2 regions of the Sporosarcina trichiuri genome follow, and region 2 is predicted to be linked to the other one. Evidence: a T-box and tRNA genes for the amino acid it is inferred to sense, from the RefSeq annotation. Region 2 holds a T-box; the other holds one or more tRNA genes.
What was found. The T-box of region 2 lies ahead of ileS (isoleucine--tRNA ligase). A T-box ahead of a tRNA ligase gene usually reads a tRNA of that ligase, here a tRNA-Ile.
Positions count from the first base shown of each region.

Region 1: it encodes a tRNA-Ile, which carries the amino acid that the T-box ahead of ileS (isoleucine--tRNA ligase) is inferred to sense. The anticodon was not compared.

Region 1 covers NZ_CP129119.1:369,247-378,633, forward strand. The annotation lists rRNA gene QWT68_RS02095 (16S ribosomal RNA) at 136-1,687, shown strand; rRNA gene QWT68_RS02100 (23S ribosomal RNA) at 1,975-4,906, shown strand; rRNA gene rrf (5S ribosomal RNA) at 5,183-5,298, shown strand; tRNA gene QWT68_RS02110 (tRNA-Val) at 5,320-5,395, shown strand; tRNA gene QWT68_RS02115 (tRNA-Thr) at 5,404-5,479, shown strand; tRNA gene QWT68_RS02120 (tRNA-Lys) at 5,488-5,563, shown strand; tRNA gene QWT68_RS02125 (tRNA-Leu) at 5,600-5,681, shown strand; tRNA gene QWT68_RS02130 (tRNA-Gly) at 5,690-5,764, shown strand; tRNA gene QWT68_RS02135 (tRNA-Arg) at 5,796-5,872, shown strand; tRNA gene QWT68_RS02140 (tRNA-Pro) at 5,900-5,976, shown strand; tRNA gene QWT68_RS02145 (tRNA-Ala) at 5,986-6,061, shown strand; tRNA gene QWT68_RS02150 (tRNA-Met) at 6,083-6,156, shown strand; tRNA gene QWT68_RS02155 (tRNA-Ile) at 6,163-6,239, shown strand; tRNA gene QWT68_RS02160 (tRNA-Ser) at 6,257-6,349, shown strand; tRNA gene QWT68_RS02165 (tRNA-Met) at 6,652-6,726, shown strand; tRNA gene QWT68_RS02170 (tRNA-Asp) at 6,730-6,805, shown strand; tRNA gene QWT68_RS02175 (tRNA-Phe) at 6,835-6,910, shown strand; tRNA gene QWT68_RS02180 (tRNA-Gly) at 6,918-6,991, shown strand; tRNA gene QWT68_RS02185 (tRNA-Ile) at 6,995-7,068, shown strand; tRNA gene QWT68_RS02190 (tRNA-Asn) at 7,073-7,147, shown strand; tRNA gene QWT68_RS02195 (tRNA-Ser) at 7,155-7,245, shown strand; tRNA gene QWT68_RS02200 (tRNA-Glu) at 7,255-7,326, shown strand; gene QWT68_RS02205 (TraR/DksA C4-type zinc finger protein) at 7,369-8,097, opposite strand; gene QWT68_RS02210 (1,4-dihydroxy-2-naphthoate polyprenyltransferase) at 8,284-9,198, opposite strand; gene QWT68_RS02215 (isochorismate synthase) at 9,355-9,387, shown strand, end outside.
Region 2 covers NZ_CP129119.1:1,393,529-1,402,915, reverse strand. The annotation lists gene sigG (RNA polymerase sporulation sigma factor SigG) at 1-130, shown strand, start outside; gene QWT68_RS07425 (PRC-barrel domain-containing protein) at 207-464, shown strand; gene QWT68_RS07420 (YggS family pyridoxal phosphate-dependent enzyme) at 522-1,214, shown strand; gene QWT68_RS07415 (cell division protein SepF) at 1,211-1,681, shown strand; gene QWT68_RS07410 (YggT family protein) at 1,701-1,985, shown strand; gene QWT68_RS07405 (YlmH family RNA-binding protein) at 2,061-2,837, shown strand; gene QWT68_RS07400 (DivIVA domain-containing protein) at 2,926-3,435, shown strand; T-box leader at 3,487-3,702, shown strand; gene ileS (isoleucine--tRNA ligase) at 3,790-6,546, shown strand; gene lspA (signal peptidase II) at 6,685-7,164, shown strand; gene QWT68_RS07385 (RluA family pseudouridine synthase) at 7,164-8,072, shown strand; gene pyrR (bifunctional pyr operon transcriptional regulator/uracil phosphoribosyltransferase PyrR) at 8,317-8,859, shown strand; gene QWT68_RS07375 (solute carrier family 23 protein) at 8,889-9,387, shown strand, end outside.

The DNA.
Region 1 (9,387 bases), 1.0 Mb from region 2:
GAATGAGTGTATCTGAGTGCTGAGGTGCAATGCAGTGCTAGGAAGCGATCGAACGAAGGAAGGAGCGTACTTACGTACGTGACTGACTGAGAGAGTGAAGCTGACGACGCAATGCGCTGTGCATCAGCTCTCAGATTTATGGAGAGTTTGATCCTGGCTCAGGACGAACGCTGGCGGCATGCCTAATACATGCAAGTCGAGCGGATCGCCGGGAGCTTGCTCCCGGCGATCAGCGGCGGACGGGTGAGTAACACGTGGGCAACCTGCCCTGCAGATGGGGATAACTCCGGGAAACCGGGGCTAATACCGAATAATCAGTTCCTCCGCATGGAGGAACTCTGAAAGACGGTTTCGGCTGTCACTGCAGGATGGGCCCGCGGCGCATTAGCTAGTTGGTGGGGTAATGGCCTACCAAGGCGACGATGCGTAGCCGACCTGAGAGGGTGATCGGCCACACTGGGACTGAGACACGGCCCAGACTCCTACGGGAGGCAGCAGTAGGGAATCTTCCACAATGGACGAAAGTCTGATGGAGCAATGCCGCGTGAGTGAAGAAGGTTTTCGGATCGTAAAGCTCTGTTGCGAGGGAAGAACACGTACGGGAGTCACTGCCCGTACCTTGACGGTACCTCGTCAGAAAGCCACGGCTAACTACGTGCCAGCAGCCGCGGTAATACGTAGGTGGCAAGCGTTGTCCGGAATTATTGGGCGTAAAGCGCGCGCAGGCGGTCCTTTAAGTCTGATGTGAAAGCCCACGGCTCAACCGTGGAGGGTCATTGGAAACTGGGGGACTTGAGTGCAGAAGAGGAAAGCGGAATTCCACGTGTAGCGGTGAAATGCGTAGAGATGTGGAGGAACACCAGTGGCGAAGGCGGCTTTCTGGTCTGTAACTGACGCTGAGGCGCGAAAGCGTGGGGAGCAAACAGGATTAGATACCCTGGTAGTCCACGCCGTAAACGATGAGTGCTAAGTGTTAGGGGGTTTCCGCCCCTTAGTGCTGCAGCTAACGCATTAAGCACTCCGCCTGGGGAGTACGGCCGCAAGGCTGAAACTCAAAGGAATTGACGGGGACCCGCACAAGCGGTGGAGCATGTGGTTTAATTCGAAGCAACGCGAAGAACCTTACCAGGTCTTGACATCCCGCTGACCGGCATGGAGACATGCCTTCCCCTTCGGGGGCAGCGGTGACAGGTGGTGCATGGTTGTCGTCAGCTCGTGTCGTGAGATGTTGGGTTAAGTCCCGCAACGAGCGCAACCCTTAATCTTAGTTGCCATCATTCAGTTGGGCACTCTAAGGTGACTGCCGGTGACAAACCGGAGGAAGGTGGGGATGACGTCAAATCATCATGCCCCTTATGACCTGGGCTACACACGTGCTACAATGGACGGTACAGAGGGCTGCAAACCCGCGAGGGGGAGCCAATCCCAGAAAACCGTTCCCAGTTCGGATTGCAGGCTGCAACTCGCCTGCATGAAGCCGGAATCGCTAGTAATCGTGGATCAGCATGCCACGGTGAATACGTTCCCGGGTCTTGTACACACCGCCCGTCACACCACGAGAGTTTGTAACACCCGAAGTCGGTGGGGTAACCCTTACGGGAGCCAGCCGCCGAAGGTGGGACAGATGATTGGGGTGAAGTCGTAACAAGGTAGCCGTATCGGAAGGTGCGGCTGGATCACCTCCTTTCTAAGGATATATGTCAGCGGAACCTCCTTGCGAGGAAGAAGCTGCACATTCGGAAAAGAACCTTCGGTTCTTACGTTGACATTTTGCGTTCAGTTTTGAAGGCTCATGGCCGGACTTTTTGTCCGCAATTGAACTTTCAAACTTGTTCTTTGAAAACTGGATAAAACGACATTGAAGCAACAAATCAAGACAATCAACCGAGCCGGACACATTTGTGAGCCGGACTGCGATTCTTTTTCGTTCTGACGTCCATTCATCGCTGGATGGCGGAAGAACAATGACTTTATGGTTAAGTTAGGAAGGGCGCACGGCGGATGCCTTGGCACTAGGAGCCTATGAAGGACGGCACTAACACCGATATGCTTCGGGGAGCTGTAAGTAAGCTGTGATCCGAAGATTTCCGAATGGGGAAACCCACCATCTTTAATAGGATGGTACGTATCTGTGAATACATAGCAGATACGAGGCAGACCCGGAGAACTGAAACATCTAAGTATCCGGAGGAAGAGAAAGAAACATCGATTCCCTGAGTAGCGGCGAGCGAAACGGGAAGAGCCCAAACCAGGAAGCTTGCTTCCTGGGGTTGTAGGACACTCTATACGGAGTTACAAAGGGATGGGGTAGGCGAAGCGGCCTGGAAAGGCCCGCCAGAGTGGGTAAAAGCCCCGTAACCGAAATTCCATCCCCTCCAGAGTGGATCCTGAGTACGGCGGAACACGTGAAATTCCGTCGGAATCCGGGAGGACCATCTCCCAAGGCTAAATACTCCCTAGTGACCGATAGTGAACCAGTACCGTGAGGGAAAGGTGAAAAGCACCCCGGAAGGGGAGTGAAATAGATCCTGAAACCGTGTGCCTACAAGTTGTCAGAGCCCGTTAATGGGTGATGGCGTGCCTTTTGTAGAATGAACCGGCGAGTTACGATTCCATGCAAGGTTAAGCCGAGAACGCGGAGCCGCAGCGAAAGCGAGTCTGAACAGGGCGCATGAGTATGGGGTCGTAGACCCGAAACCAGGTGATCTACCCATGTCCAGGGTGAAGGTAAGGTAACACTTACTGGAGGCCCGAACCCACGTACGTTGAAAAGTGCGGGGACGAGGTGTGGGTAGCGGTGAAATTCCAATCGAACCTGGAGATAGCTGGTTCTCTCCGAAATAGCTTTAGGGCTAGCCTCAAACGTCAGAATCTCGGAGGTAGAGCACTGTTTGGACGAGGGGCCCATCCCGGGTTACCGAATTCAGACAAACTCCGAATGCCGATGATTTATGTTTGGGAGTCAGACTATGGGTGATAAGGTCCGTAGTCGAGAGGGAAACAGCCCAGACCGCCAGTTAAGGTCCCCAAGTATTCGTTAAGTGGAAAAGGATGTGGCGCTGCCCAGACAACCAGGATGTTGGCTTAGAAGCAGCCATCATTTAAAGAGTGCGTAATAGCTCACTGGTCGAGTGGCGCTGCGCCGAAAATGTATCGGGGCTAAACGAATCACCGAAACTGCGGATTGACACCTTGGGTGTCAGTGGTAGGAGAGCGTTCCAAGGGCGTTGAAGCTGGACCGGAAGGACTGGTGGAGCGCTTGGAAGTGAGAATGCCGGTATGAGTAGCGAAAGAAGGGTGAGAATCCCTTCCACCGAATGCCTAAGGTTTCCTGAGGAAGGCTCGTCCGCTCAGGGTTAGTCAGGACCTAAGTCGAGGCCGATAGGCGTAGACGATGGATAACAGGTTGATATTCCTGTACCACCTCCCCGCCGTTTGAGTAATGGGGGGACGCAGAAGGATAGGGTGAGCGCGCTGTTGGTCATGCGCGTCCAAGCAGTGAGGTGTGGAACGAGGCAAATCCCGTTCCTGTAACATTGAGCTGTGACGGCAAGGGGAAGTTTCCCTGGAGTCCCTGATTTCACACTGCCAAGAAAAGCCTCTAGCGAGGCGGGAGGTGCCTGTACCGCAAACCGACACAGGTAGGCGAGGAGAGAATCCTAAGGTGATCGAGAGAACTCTCGTTAAGGAACTCGGCAAAATGACCCCGTAACTTCGGGAGAAGGGGTGCTCTGGTAGGGTGAACAGCCCGAGAGAGCCGCAGTGAATAGGCCCAGGCGACTGTTTAGCAAAAACACAGGTCTCTGCAAAACCGTAAGGTGACGTATAGGGGCTGACGCCTGCCCGGTGCTGGAAGGTTAAGAGGAGAGGTTAGCGCAAGCGAAGCTTCGAATTGAAGCCCCAGTAAACGGCGGCCGTAACTATAACGGTCCTAAGGTAGCGAAATTCCTTGTCGGGTAAGTTCCGACCCGCACGAAAGGCGTAACGATCTGGGCACTGTCTCAACGAGAGACTCGGTGAAATTATAATATGCGTGAAGATGCGCATTACCCGCGACAGGACGGAAAGACCCCGTGGAGCTTTACTGTAGCCTGATATTGAATTCCGGTGCAGCCTGTACAGGATAGGTAGGAGCCTTGGATGCGTGAGCGCCAGCTTACGCGGAGGCAATGGTGGGATACTACCCTGGCTGTATTGGACTTCTAACCCTTGCCCGTGATCCGGGCAGGAGACAGTGTCAGGCGGACAGTTTGACTGGGGCGGTCGCCTCCTAAAAGGTAACGGAGGCGCCCAAAGGTTCCCTCAGAATGGTTGGACATCATTCGAAGAGTGCAAAGGCATAAGGGAGCTTGACTGCGAGACCGACAAGTCGAGCAGGGTCGAAAGACGGGCTTAGTGATCCGGTGGTTCCGCATGGAAGGGCCATCGCTCAACGGATAAAAGCTACCCCGGGGATAACAGGCTTATCTCCCCCAAGAGTCCACATCGACGGGGAGGTTTGGCACCTCGATGTCGGCTCATCGCATCCTGGGGCTGTAGTCGGTCCCAAGGGTTGGGCTGTTCGCCCATTAAAGCGGTACGCGAGCTGGGTTCAGAACGTCGTGAGACAGTTCGGTCCCTATCCGTCGCGGGCGCAGGAAATTTGAGAGGAGCTGTCCTTAGTACGAGAGGACCGGGATGGACACACCGCTGGTGTACCAGTTGTCTTGCCAAAGGCATCGCTGGGTAGCTATGTGTGGACGGGATAAATGCTGAAAGCATCTAAGCATGAAGCCCCCCTCGAGATGAGATTTCCCATTACGCAAGTAAGTAAGATCCCTCAAAGATGATGAGGTGGATAGGTCTGGTGTGGAAGCATGGCGACATGTGGAGCTGACAGATACTAATCGATCGAGGACTTAACCAAAACAAAAAAGCGGAGACGACCGTTTTGATGCGACAAGCATAAGGCGAATCGGCGGAGTGGCGGTTTCTGCCACGCAGACGAGTTGACTTATGACCTCAAGCATCAGGGAGTCGAAGCTGGATTACGCGAAAGTCGAAGCGCCGTGAGGCGGTCTTGACTGCACAATGTCCGTTTTATCCAGTTTTGAAGGAACAATAAATCCTTTCAAAAAAACTCTTGCACTTTACATGGTTTATAGTATATAATATGAAATGTCGTTAAGCGGCAGATCACTTGTCTGGTAATGATGGCGAAGAGGTCACACCCGTTCCCATACCGAACACGGAAGTTAAGTTCTTCAGCGCCGATGGTAGTAGGGGGCTTCCCCCTGTGAGAGTAGGACGTTGCCAGGCAGGCGCAGCAATGCGTATTATGGAGGATTAGCTCAGCTGGGAGAGCATCTGCCTTACAAGCAGAGGGTCGGCGGTTCGAGCCCGTCATCCTCCACCATATTTTGTGCCGGTGTAGCTCAACTGGTAGAGCAACTGACTTGTAATCAGTAGGTTGAGGGTTCAAGTCCTTTCGCCGGCACCACTTTGTACGAGCCATTAGCTCAGTTGGTAGAGCATCTGACTTTTAATCAGAGGGTCGCAGGTTCGAATCCTGCATGGCTCACCATCTCTTAGTTTCATCAAAAGGATGCATTAGCATTATGCGGGTGTGGCGGAATTGGCAGACGCGCTAGAATCAGGATCTAGTGCCTTCGGGCGTGGGGGTTCAAGTCCCTTCATCCGCATCCTTTACGCGGAAGTAGTTCAGTGGTAGAATACGACCTTGCCAAGGTCGGGGTCGCGGGTTCGAATCCCGTCTTCCGCTCCACTTTACTTAATCAGGTAATACAATGTATATTGCGCCCGTAGCTCAATTGGATAGAGCGTCTGACTACGGATCAGAAGGTTGTGGATTCGACTTCTGCCGGGCGCGCCATTTTTATGCTTCTACTTACAGATGACCCGGGAAGTAGCTCAGCTTGGTAGAGCACTTGGTTTGGGACCAAGGGGTCGCAGGTTCGAATCCTGTCTTCCCGACCAGTAATTCATGGGGCCTTAGCTCAGCTGGGAGAGCGCCTGCCTTGCACGCAGGAGGTCAGCGGTTCGATCCCGCTAGGCTCCACCATAAGTATTCCATTCATTTCTTGGCGGCGTAGCTCAGCTGGCTAGAGCGTACGGTTCATACCCGTGAGGTCGGGGGTTCGATCCCCTCTGCCGCCATCTAAAGGACCTTTAGCTCAGTTGGTTAGAGCAGACGGCTCATAACCGTCCGGTCGCAGGTTCGAGTCCTGCAAGGTCCACCAGTATTGCTGTCCATATCGGAGGTATACCCAAGTCTGGCTGAAGGGATCGGTCTTGAAAACCGACAGGGGTGTCAAAACCCGCGGGGGTTCGAATCCCTCTACCTCCTCCATTTTCATCACATAGCACGTAAGAGTGAAAGCTCAAATGCAGTACTACTATTATTATCGCGGGGTGGAGCAAAGCGTCATACGAAGATGACGATTTGTAGGATTTCTGAAAGAAATCCGTAATCTTGCAAACAGCAGAACCATGAGCGTGAAAGCTCAAATGCAGTACTACTATTATTATCGCGGGGTGGAGCAAAGCGTCATACAAAGATGACGATTTGTAGGATTTCTGAAAGAAATCCGTAATCTTGCAAACAGCAGAACCATGAGCGTGAAAGCTCAAATGCAGTACTACTATTATTATCGCGGGGTGGAGCAGTGGTAGCTCGTCGGGCTCATAACCCGAAGGTCGCAGGTTCAAATCCTGCCCCCGCAACCAAATGGTCCCGTGGTGTAGCGGTTAACATGCCTGCCTGTCACGCAGGAGATCGCCGGTTCGATCCCGGTCGGGACCGCCATTTTTATTTTATACATAGTTCTCTTTGCTGGTTCAGTAGCTCAGTCGGTAGAGCAAAGGACTGAAAATCCTTGTGTCGGCGGTTCGATTCCGTCCTGAACCACCATAGTCGTGCGGGTGTAGTTTAGTGGTAAAACCTCAGCCTTCCAAGCTGATGATGAGGGTTCGATTCCCTTCACCCGCTCCATTTGGGCCTATAGCTCAGCTGGTTAGAGCGCACGCCTGATAAGCGTGAGGTCGGTGGTTCGAGTCCACTTAGGCCCACTATTCCGCAGTAGCTCAGTGGTAGAGCAATCGGCTGTTAACCGATCGGTCGTAGGTTCGAGTCCTACCTGCGGAGCCATTCATACGGGGAAGTACTCAAGTGGCTCAAGAGGCGCCCCTGCTAAGGGTGTAGGTCGCGAAAGCGGCGCGAGGGTTCGAATCCCTCCTTCTCCGCCATATTTGTTTGGCCCCTTGGTCAAGCGGTTAAGACACCGCCCTTTCACGGCGGTAACACGGGTTCGAATCCCGTAGGGGTCATACTGAAAAAACCTGACTGTTCTGCAGTCAGGTTTTTTGTATTCATTTATCTACATAACTGTCTCTTTTCCGGTATGGAATGTCGCCGAGTTCAGATTCCAGGTTCTCATCATCGAGATTTTCTTCGTATTCGGCTGTTGTGTCACTGCGCACATAACCAGCCGGTTCTCCGTCGATGTCGCTCGCTGCGATGACATCGATGTCTTCCGTGCTTTCATCTTCCACATTGGTATCATACAGATCTTCATAATTGTCGTGGTCCCCTGTGAAGTCGGATGGGGTTTCCGACGTCCCTGATTTCGCGATCGCTTCAAAGCTGTCGATCGGATCTTCGTATATCCCTTCCCGCCGATCTGCAAATGTGTTCGGCTTCGCCATCTTCAGCAAGTCGTTTTCCACCGGTCTGTCATCAGGCACTTCCTGTACTGCATCTTCCACGCATACTGTCGTATAGGGAATTGCCTCCAGTCGTTCAAATGGAATGTCTTTGCCGCATTCCTCACAGACCCCATAGGTGCCTTCTTCCATCCGCTTGAGAGCTGTCTGCACTTTCTCCATTTCCTCGGATGCATGCTCGTTCAGGGCCCTGTCCTTTTCCCTGTCATACAGTTCTGTCCCCATATCTGCGGGGTGATTATCATAAGTGGAGAGTTCGCCGATCTCGTCCTGCGGTGCTGTGTCTGTCGTCGTCCGTTCTTCGGTCACCGTTAAGTCGTCTTGTAGACGAAGCAGTTCCTTCTTCAATGTCATGGTCTGTTCTTTTGTCAGCATTTCATTCACGTCCTTTATGGATTTACCTGCTAGTATGGATCAGAACGGCTGAATTCATATGCATTCAGCTGTTAGTTCTCTGAATTCCTTTTTCGCCCGGTCCTTAAACCTAAGCGGAACAACTTCAGACAGGATCAGCAAAGCAAAAAAAAGAAGACCGTATGGTAGACGGTCTTCCAGCAGATATTAGTGGAGGAGGTGGCCAATGAGCAAGCCGACCGCCAGAAGCAGGCAGAAGAAGGTGTTCGTCTGCGCTGTGAATTTCATGGCTGGCATCACTTGGAGCGGTGCTTCGTGATTTTTGAATATCCTGATGGCGGAGATGGGCTTCTTGACGCACAGGATGACGAGCAGGCTCCATGGAGTGAGTCCGCCGAAGAGCACGAGACCGATGATCCAGGCAAATGCCAGGATGAAGAATCCGCTCTGTACCCGGATGGCATTCGCCCGTCCGAGCAAAATGGCAAGCGTCTTCCGTCCTCCCAGCTTGTCGCCTTCGAGGTCCCGGATATTGTTTGCCATCATGATTGCAGCTACGAGGAGAACACTCGGTATGGACAGCAGCACAGCCCGTTCCGATACGGTCCCTGTCTGGATATAGAAGGCGATCAGGACGAGCAGCATCCCCATGACAACACCGGAAAACAGTTCCCCAAGCGGGGTATAGGCGATCGGGTAGGGGCCGCCTGTGTAGAAGTAACCGATAGCCATCGATACGAGACCGATTGCTGCAAGCCACCAGGACGTCTGCATGCAGATATAGACGCCCAGCAGTACGGAAATGCCATATAGGAAAAGAGCCAGGTTCAGGATCGTTTTCGGGTTCACTTTGTTGCGGACGATCGTTCCGCCGATGCCGACCGAGTGCTCGGTGTCCAGGCCTCTTTTGTAGTCATAGTATTCATTGAACATGTTCGTCGCCATCTGGATGAGCACACTTGCGAGCAGCATGGCTGCAAAGAGAGGGAAGTCCAGCCGTCCGAACGGCAGGGCGAGCATCGTGCCGAGGAATACAGGTGCAAAGGCTGCGGTCAGTGTGTGCGGCCGGGTCAGCTGCCACCACATCCTCCAGCCTTGTTCGATTTTGATTGTATCTTGCATTTCGTTCTCTCCTTCACTTTTGAATCCACTTTCCATTGTACTCTATTCCGCCCGTGTTCGGTATCCCCGGGTCCCCAAAAATGCGGGAGCGGCCCATTTCCGTTATAATGGATACTGCAATGGCATCTAGTACACGCCAACAGAGGAGAGAATATTATGAATCGGAAGCTTACGGAACTGCCTGCACAT
Region 2 (9,387 bases):
CAAACGTTTCTACCTCGGCCAGACACAGACGGAAATCGCAAAAGAACTCGGGATTTCCCAGGCACAGATTTCAAGGCTCGAAAAGCAGGCGATCGCTCAAATACGAGCTGGCATGGAACAGAGCAAATAATGACTTGACGCAATGTGCATCGCGCATTGCGTTTTTTTGCGGGCTTGTGCATAGACTGTGAAGAAGGAGGGATTCTATGCGGTTTTCAGAAATCCAAAAGAAAGAAGTGATCGATCTTAACCGCGGGAAGTTTCTCGGTTTCGTACAGGATGCTTCGATCGATATCACGGACGGTAAAATACAGACGCTTCATATCGGGGGTACGGAGCGCTCGTTATTCATGGAGTCGCGGGTCAAGGACCAGAAACAGGTGAGATATGAGGAAGTGGTCACCATCGGTAAAGATATCGTGCTGATCCAAAAGAAACTGCCCCCTGGAATGACTAATCATTGATAACTGACGCACTGCTTGGTACAATGGAACAAAGTATCCAGAAAAGTAGTGAAGATGATGACACGTTTACAACAGCGAATCACCATAATCGAAGAGGACGTGCGCCAGGCGTGTGAACGGGCCGGCAGGGATCGCGGGGACGTAACAGTCGTTGCAGTCACAAAACAGGTGTCCGGACAGCGCGCAAAGGAAATTCTCGGCGAAGGGATCATCCATCTCGGGGAGAACCGTCCGGAAGGGCTTCTGGCCAAACAGGAAGTGATTCCTCAAGGTGCGGTCTGGCATTTCATCGGGAATGTCCAAAGCCGCAAAGTGAAGGAGATCATCGAACGGATCGACTACCTGCATTCCCTCGACCGCCTCAGCCTGGCGAAAGAGATCCAGAAACGTGCCGTCGAACCGATCGACTGCTTTGTACAAGTCAACGTCTCCGGTGAAGCTTCAAAATCGGGTCTTGCTCCGGACGAGACCGAAGAATTCATCAGTAAGCTGCGCGAATACGATAAGATACGTGTCATCGGCCTGATGACGATGGCACCGAATACGGAAGACGATCAGCTGATCCGATCCGTGTTCAGGAGTCTCCGCGAATTGCGGGACAAACTTGCTGCCAAGCAGATGCCGCATGCACCGGTGACGAAGTTGTCCATGGGGATGTCAAATGACTACATCATTGCAATCGAAGAGGGCGCAACCCATGTGAGGATCGGGACAGCACTCGTCGGTTCGGAAAGCGGGGGAGACGAATGAGCATCAAAAACAAATTCGAGAAATGGTTCTACCTTGACGAGGAAGAAGCGGCAGCCCAGGAGGCGGAAGTCCGGCAGCCGGCGCCTGTGAAACAGGAGCGCAAGCCGGGCAAACCGGCTCCGATGAAAAACGCCCCGATGCCGAAACAATCCCGTGAAAACCAGCCGGCCGGGAACATTGTCAGCCTCCAGAGCGTCCAGAAATCATCGAAGGTCGTTCTTTTGGAACCGAGGGTCTATGCAGAAGCCCAGGACATTTCCGAGCATCTGATGAACAAGCGTGCTGTCATCGTCAACCTGCAGCGGATCGACCGCGATCAGGGCGTCCGGATCGTCGACTTCCTGAGCGGTTCCGTCTATGCGCTCAACGGGGACATCCAGCGGATCGGCACGGATATATTCCTCTGCGTGCCTGAAAACGTCGAAGTGAATGGCTCCATCTCCGACTATATGAATGAAAGAAACTGAATGAGGTGTACCGACCGTAATGGATTTATTACTGCTTCAACTATTTAAAGTGATCAGCTTAGCGCTGACTGTCTACTCGATAGCTCTTGTCATCTATATCCTGATGTCATGGGTGCCGGCTTCGCGGGATACTGCGTTCGGAAGGATTCTAGAAAAGATTGCAGAACCTTATTTGGGGTTTTTTCGGAAATTCATCCCGCCGCTCGGCATGATCGATATTTCTCCAATCGTAGCATTGCTTGCGCTCCGTCTGATCGAAAGAGGGCTCGCATCGATATTCATCTGGCTGCTGAATGTCCTGTAAGTACAGGATTACCAGACCTGACAGAAAACATCACATCCTCACTCCGTGGGGATTTTTTTATAAGGAGACAGACCAATGGATGGCATCTTGCAGCATTTCAGAAAAGAAGAACAGCCCTTTGTCGAACTCGTGCAGGACTGGGTCCGGGAAGTCGAGGACCTCTATTCCCCGAAACTGACAGGTTTCCTCGATCCGCGTGAGCGGTTCATCGTCCAGTCGGTGGTCCGGGGAAGCGGCCTCCTGACAGCGGAACACGGCGGTTTCCAGGAGGCCGAACGGAAACGGCTGCTTCTGTATCCCGATTATTATGCACCGACGGAGGAAGATTTCCAGATTGCCGTCTTCGCCATCCGCTATGCGGCGAAATTCGTGACACTCGAACACCCGGCCATTCTCGGTTCCCTGATGGGGCTCGGTCTCGACCGCTCGAAATTCGGGGACATCCGTCTGGAAGGCGAAGCCGCCCAATTTGCAGCCGCCTCGGAAATCGGCGCGTATCTGGAGGCGAATTTCACATCCGCCGGAAAAGCGAAAGTCCGTCTTGAAGAAGTCGGCACGCCCGAAGAGTATATCGAGACGGACGAAGAATGGACGGAGGAGACCCGGATTGTCAGCTCCCTCCGCCTGGATACCGTCCTGTCTTCACTGCTCAATAGTGCCAGGCAGAAATCGGCTTCGTATATAACAGGCGGAAAAGTGAAAGTGAACTGGCGTGTCATCGAGCAGCCGTCTTTCGAACTGAACGAATCGGACGTGCTATCCGTCCGGGGGTACGGGCGCTTCAAAGTGATCGCCATCGAAGGGCGCACGAAAAAGGACAAGATCCGTCTGGTTGCCGGGAAGTTGGAATGATTTTTTAGGGACGGACTTTAGAAAAAGCCGGTTTTCTGTTATAGTCAACGGTAGATGCATTAAGATCATCAAAAGGGGAGAGACTTGAATGGCGCTTACACCAATTGATATACATAACAAGACGTTCGGCAGCAGATGGCGGGGCTACGACGAAGACGAAGTGAACGAATTCCTGGAGCAGCTCATGAAAGACTACGAAAACCTGATGAACGAAAACAAGGAATTGACACGCAAACTGAAGGAGACCGAAGATCAGATTGCGCATTTCAATGCGATCGAGGATACGCTGCAGAAGTCGATCATGGTGGCGCAGGAAGCGGCTGAAGACGTCCGCCGCAACTCCACACAGGAAGCGAAGCTGATCATCAAGGAAGCGGAGAAGAATGCAGACCGCATCGTCAATGAAGCACTCTCCCGTTCCCGTGAAATCTCGATGGAAATCGACGACTTGAAGAAGCAGTCGAAAATCTTCCGAAACCGCTTCCGCATGCTGATCGAAGCCCAGCTGGACCTAGTGAAAATGGATGACTGGGATGAACTGCTGGAATATGAGGCAAACACGAAGAAGCTCGAAACAGCGGCCGCAGACGACGAGTGACCGCAGCTTGACGAAAGACCCTGCCGCAATTATAATATGGTTCATATTACAAGACAGGCGCTGAAAGAGACAGTACTTTCCAGACAGGTGTGATGCCAGCGAGCCGGGGAGGGTGGGAGCCCGGCCAGACACATGGGAAGGAAGATCACTCCGGAGCCGGACTGCCGACCGCAGTCCCGGAACACACCCCGTTACGGTGTTCGAGAGGCAGCTGTATGACGCAGCTGCAACTAGGGTGGTAACGCGAGCACAATCCTCGTCCCTTTTTGGGGACGGGGATTTTTAGCGTTCAGGATAGTGGATGTACGTGCTTGGGACCGAGCTTGGATGACTAGAAACCGAGGAGGAATTGGAATGGATTATAAAGAAACACTGCTGATGCCGAAAACGGACTTCCCGATGCGCGGCGGCCTGCCAACGAAAGAACCGCAGATGCAGGAGAAATGGGATCAGGAAAACATGTACCGGAAAGTGCAGGAGCGCACAAAAGGCCGGCCGGTGTTCATCCTGCATGACGGACCGCCTTATGCGAATGGCGATCTCCATATGGGGCATGCGCTCAATAAGGTGCTGAAGGATATCATCGTCCGCCATAAATCCATGACGGGCTACCATGCGCCGTACGTGCCGGGCTGGGATACGCACGGTCTGCCGATCGAGCAGGCACTCGTGAACAAAGGGGTCAAACGGAAAGAGCACAGCATCGCGGAATTTCGTGAAATGTGCAAAGAATACGCCCTTCAGCAGATCGACAACCAGCGCTCGCAATTCAAGCGGCTCGGTGTGCGCGGTGACTGGGAGAACCCGTACATCACACTGAAGCCTGCATTTGAAGCGCGGCAGATCAAAGTGTTCGGTGATATGGCGAAAAAAGGCTATATCTACAAAGGACTCAAGCCTGTCTACTGGTCCCCATCATCGGAAACCGCTTTGGCGGAAGCGGAGATCGAGTATCAGGACAAAAAGTCGCCGTCCATCTACGTCAGCTTCCCGGTCCGTGACGGAAAAGGTCTTCTGGACGACGACGTCAACTTCCTGATCTGGACGACGACACCTTGGACGATTCCTGCAAATCTTGGTATTTCCGTGCATCCGGACTTCGTCTATACGGTTGTTGCAACAGGCGGGAAAAAGTTCCTCGTGGCAAAGGACCTCGTCAAACAGCTGGCAGAGGAACTTGCATGGGAGAATTATGAGACAGCAGGCGAATACAAAGGCCGCGAACTTGAACTGATGACTGCAAGCCATCCGCTCTATGACCGTGAATCCCTCGTCATGCTCGGCGAACACGTCACAGCAGATGCAGGTACGGGCTGCGTCCATACAGCACCCGGCCACGGGGAAGATGACTTCCACGTCGGCAAGAAATACGGGCTCGGCGTCCTGTCCCCTGTCAATGACCGCGGTGTCATGACGGCGGAGGCCCCGATGTTCGAAGGCCTCTTCTACGAAGACGCGAACAAAGCGATCACCGAAAAGCTGAAGGAAGTTGGCGCACTCGAAAAGCTGTCATTCTTCACCCACTCCTATCCGCACGACTGGCGGACGAAGAAACCGGTCATCTTCCGGGCGACGTCCCAGTGGTTCGCGTCGATCGAGTCATTCCGCGGTGAACTGCTGGAAGCGATCCGCAACACGAAGTTCACGCCGGCCTGGGGCGAGACGCGCCTGTTCAACATGGTGCGCGACCGCGGGGACTGGTGTATTTCCCGGCAGCGTGTATGGGGTGTTCCGATCCCGGTATTCTATACGGAGAATGACGAGCCGATCATCACAGATGAGACGATCGATCACATTTCCAATCTGTTCCGTGAACACGGATCGAACATCTGGTTCGAGTGGGACACGAAAGACCTGCTTCCGGAAGGGTTCACACATCCGGGCAGCCCGAACGGTTCGTTCACGAAAGAGACGGATATCATGGATGTCTGGTTCGACTCGGGATCGACCCATCAGGGTGTGCTTGTGGAGCGTGACGACCTGTCGTATCCGGCGGACCTGTACCTGGAAGGCTCCGACCAGTACCGCGGATGGTTCAACTCATCCCTGACGACAAGCGTCGCCATCAACGGCATCGCCCCTTACAAGGGACTGCTGAGCCATGGCTTCACCCTCGACGGCGAAGGCCGTAAAATGAGTAAATCGATCGGCAACGTCATCCTGCCGTCCAAAGTGATGAACCAGTTCGGTGCCGATATCCTGCGCCTGTGGGTAGCTTCCGTCGACTATACAGCGGACGTCCGCGTGTCCGACTCGAACTTCAAACAGGTGTCCGAAGTGTACCGGAAGATCCGCAACACGGTCCGGTTCCTTCACGGTAATACGTCAGACTTCAACCCGGCGACCGATGCAGTGCCGTTCAGCGATCTCCGTCCTGTCGACCAGTACGTTTACGCGAAACTGCAGGATCTGATCCGTGAGGTGCGCGATGCCTATGAGAATTACGAATTCGCAGTCGTCTATCATGCCATCAATTCGTTCTGTACGAACACATTGAGCTCATTCTATCTGGACATCGCAAAAGATGTCGTCTATATCGAAGCGGCTGACCATTCGCACCGCCGGGCGATGCAGACGGTCATGTACGAAGCGCTGATCACCCTGCTCAAACTCGCAGCACCGATCCTTCCGCATACAGCGGATGAAATGTGGGCGTATCTCGAGCATGAAACAGCAGAGAGCATCCAGCTGACGGATATGCCGGATGCGCAGGATCTCGGAACCGAAGAACTGCGCAGCGCATTCGACCAGCTGATGGCTGTCCGCGATGATGTATTGAAAGCACTGGAAGAAGCACGGAACAGCAAAGTGATCGGCAAATCGCTCGAGGCGCATGTCTCCGTCGCGCTCCGCGATGACCTTGCTCCGCTTTTTGAAACCGGGGACATCAACTTCGCCCAGTTCTTCATCGTTTCGGAATTCAGCGTCATGCCGGAATCGGAGCTGCCTGCACAGGCGGAACAATTCCCGTCCGGCAAGATCGCCGTCGGGAAAGCGTCCGGTGAAAAATGTGAACGCTGCTGGACGATTTCAGAAACGGTCGGGCAGGACGGCAAGTATCCGGAACTGTGCGCGCGCTGTGCAGACGTCGTATCGCACCATTACGCATAATTGACAACATCCGACACTGCAGAGACGCCGGCCAGCCGGCTGCTGCAGTGTCTTTTGCGTGACGTGCCGTTTGGCGTGTACGCAGCCCTCCGGGGTATGATAAACTTAAACCGACACTGCAGGACGGAGGGAACAGGTTTGCTGATTTATTACAGTATCGCGGTGATTGTCATTTTGCTCGACCAGCTGACAAAATGGGCAGTCGTATCTTCAATGGAAATCCGGGAGCGTATTCCGCTGATCGACCCGTATCTCAGTCTGCTGTCCCATCGGAACCGCGGCGCGGCATGGGGCATGCTGGAAGGGCAGATGTGGCTGTTCGCCATCGTGACGGTCGCGGTCATCGCAGGCATCGTCTACTTCTTCCAGAAGGAAGCGAAAGGCAGCCCGCTGTTCGCCTGGGGACTGATGCTGCTGCTGGGCGGAGCAGTCGGGAACTTCATCGATCGGATGGTACGCGGGGAAGTCGTCGATTTCGTCAGTGTCCTCATCCCGGTCATCAACTATGATTTCCCGATATTCAACGTGGCGGATGCCGCATTGACGATCGGTGTCATTCTCGTCATCCTGCATCTTTTATTGGAAGAAAAAAAGGATAAGAAAGCAAAGGTGGACTAATGGAGCAGATTCAATACATCATCGAACACGAAACAGCCGGGGAGCGGATCGACAAAGCACTGACAGCCGCCAATCTCGACTGGTCACGGACGCTCATCCAGCAATGGGTGAAAGAGGGGATCGTGCTTGTCAACGGCAGCACGGTGAAGGCGAATTACAAGGTGAAGGACGGCGACGTGCTGACGGTCGATGAGCCGGAGCCGGAAGAACTCGATATCCCTGCAGAAGATCTGGATCTTGATATCGTCTATGAAGATAAGGATGTGCTTGTCGTCAATAAGCCGAGCGGGATGGTCGTCCATCCGGCACCCGGCCATACGACAGGGACGCTTGTGAACGGTCTCATGTATCATTGTGACGACCTGTCGGGCATCAACGGCGTCATGCGCCCCGGGATCGTACACCGGATCGACAAGGATACTTCCGGGCTGCTCATGGTAGCGAAGAACGACAAGGCCCATGCCTCGCTTGTGGATCAGCTTGTGGCGAAATCAGTGACGCGTGTCTATACAGCCCTCGTGCACGGACATATCCCGCATGACAACGGCACGATCGACGCGCCGATCGGCAGGAATCCGAAAGACCGGCAGAGCATGGCGGTCGAGAATAACGGCAAAAATGCCGTCACCCACTTCAAAGTGCTGGAACGTTTCGGGGATTTCACACTCGTCGAATGCCGGCTGGAGACGGGGAGGACCCATCAGATCCGTGTCCATATGAAATATATCGGCCATCCGCTTGCGGGAGATCCGAAATACGGACCGGAAAAGACGATCGAGTTCGACGGACAGGCATTGCACGCAGGTACGCTCGGATTCGTCCATCCCGTATCCGGCGAGTATATGGAATTCGAAACGCCGCTGCCTGAAAATTACAGACAGCTGCTGGATGAGATGCGCGCAAAATAAGGTTGACGCGCATTCCGGAACACGGTATGCTTGTAATAGAAATCGAATAGCGGACCTTTAATGCCAATCCAGAGAGGTTGGGAAGGATGCACGGATTTCCAGGACGCCTGCCTGAGGGGGAGGCTGTCATCTGGATACGATTGCGCATGCAAACCTTCCTGCCCGAACGACGGCCGGAAGGTTTTTTGTTTGGGCACAGACATGCCGCTGAGACGTCACAAGTGGAAATCGAGGAGGAACCGGAATGGCAGAAAAAGCGAATATCTTGGATGAAAGTGCGATCAACCGTGCACTGACACGGATCGCCCATGAAATCATCGAACGCAACAAAGGGATCGACCATTGCATACTTGTCGGCATCAAGACACGGGGAGCTTTCCTGGCAGCCCGGCTGGCGGAGAAGATCGAACAGATCGAAGGCCGCCCAATCCGGACAGGCGAACTCGATATTTCGCTGTACCGGGATGACCTCGGACTGAAATACGAGAACAAGGAGCCCCTGGTGAAACAGGTCGATATCAACTACAGCCTGGCAGATGAAAAGGTCGTGCTGATCGATGATGTGCTCTATACAGGAAGAACTGTGCGGGCTGCGATGGATGCGGTCATGGATCTCGGCCGGCCGGCAGCGATCCAGCTGGCGGTGCTCGTCGACCGGGGACACCGGGAACTGCCGATCCGCCCGGATTTCGTCGGGAAGAACATCCCGACATCGAGCGGTGAGCGGGTCGTCGTCAACTTGACGGAATCCGACAGCGAAGACAGTGTCACCATCCATTCCAGATAATCGACCCAAGATTCGGAGGCTGTATGCAAATGGCAGAAAAAGTATTGGACGTCCATGAAAAACCGGAAGCCGGCAAATGGCTTGCGCTCAGTCTCCAGCATATGTTCGCGATGTTCGGGGCGACGATACTCGTCCCCCAGCTCGTCGGACTGAGCCCTGCAATCGCACTGCTGACGAGCGGAATCGCAACACTGGTGTTCATCGTCATAACGCAGGGGAAAGTGCCCGCCTACCTCGGCTCCTCATTCGCCTTCATCGTACCGATCCAGGTGGCGACGAAAACAGGCGGAATCGGCAGCGCCATGATCGGCAGCATGTTCGTCGCACTTGTTTACGCGATCGTGTCACTCATCATCTGGAAGACCGGGCATAAGTGGATCATGAACATCCTGCCGCCGGTCGTTGTCGGGCCGGTCATCATGGTGATCGGTCTCGCAGTCGCACCGACGGCTGTCGGGATGGCGAGCCGCATCGACGTGGACGGCGTGTCCACCTACAGTCTTCTTCATTTTTCGGCAGCGATCGTCA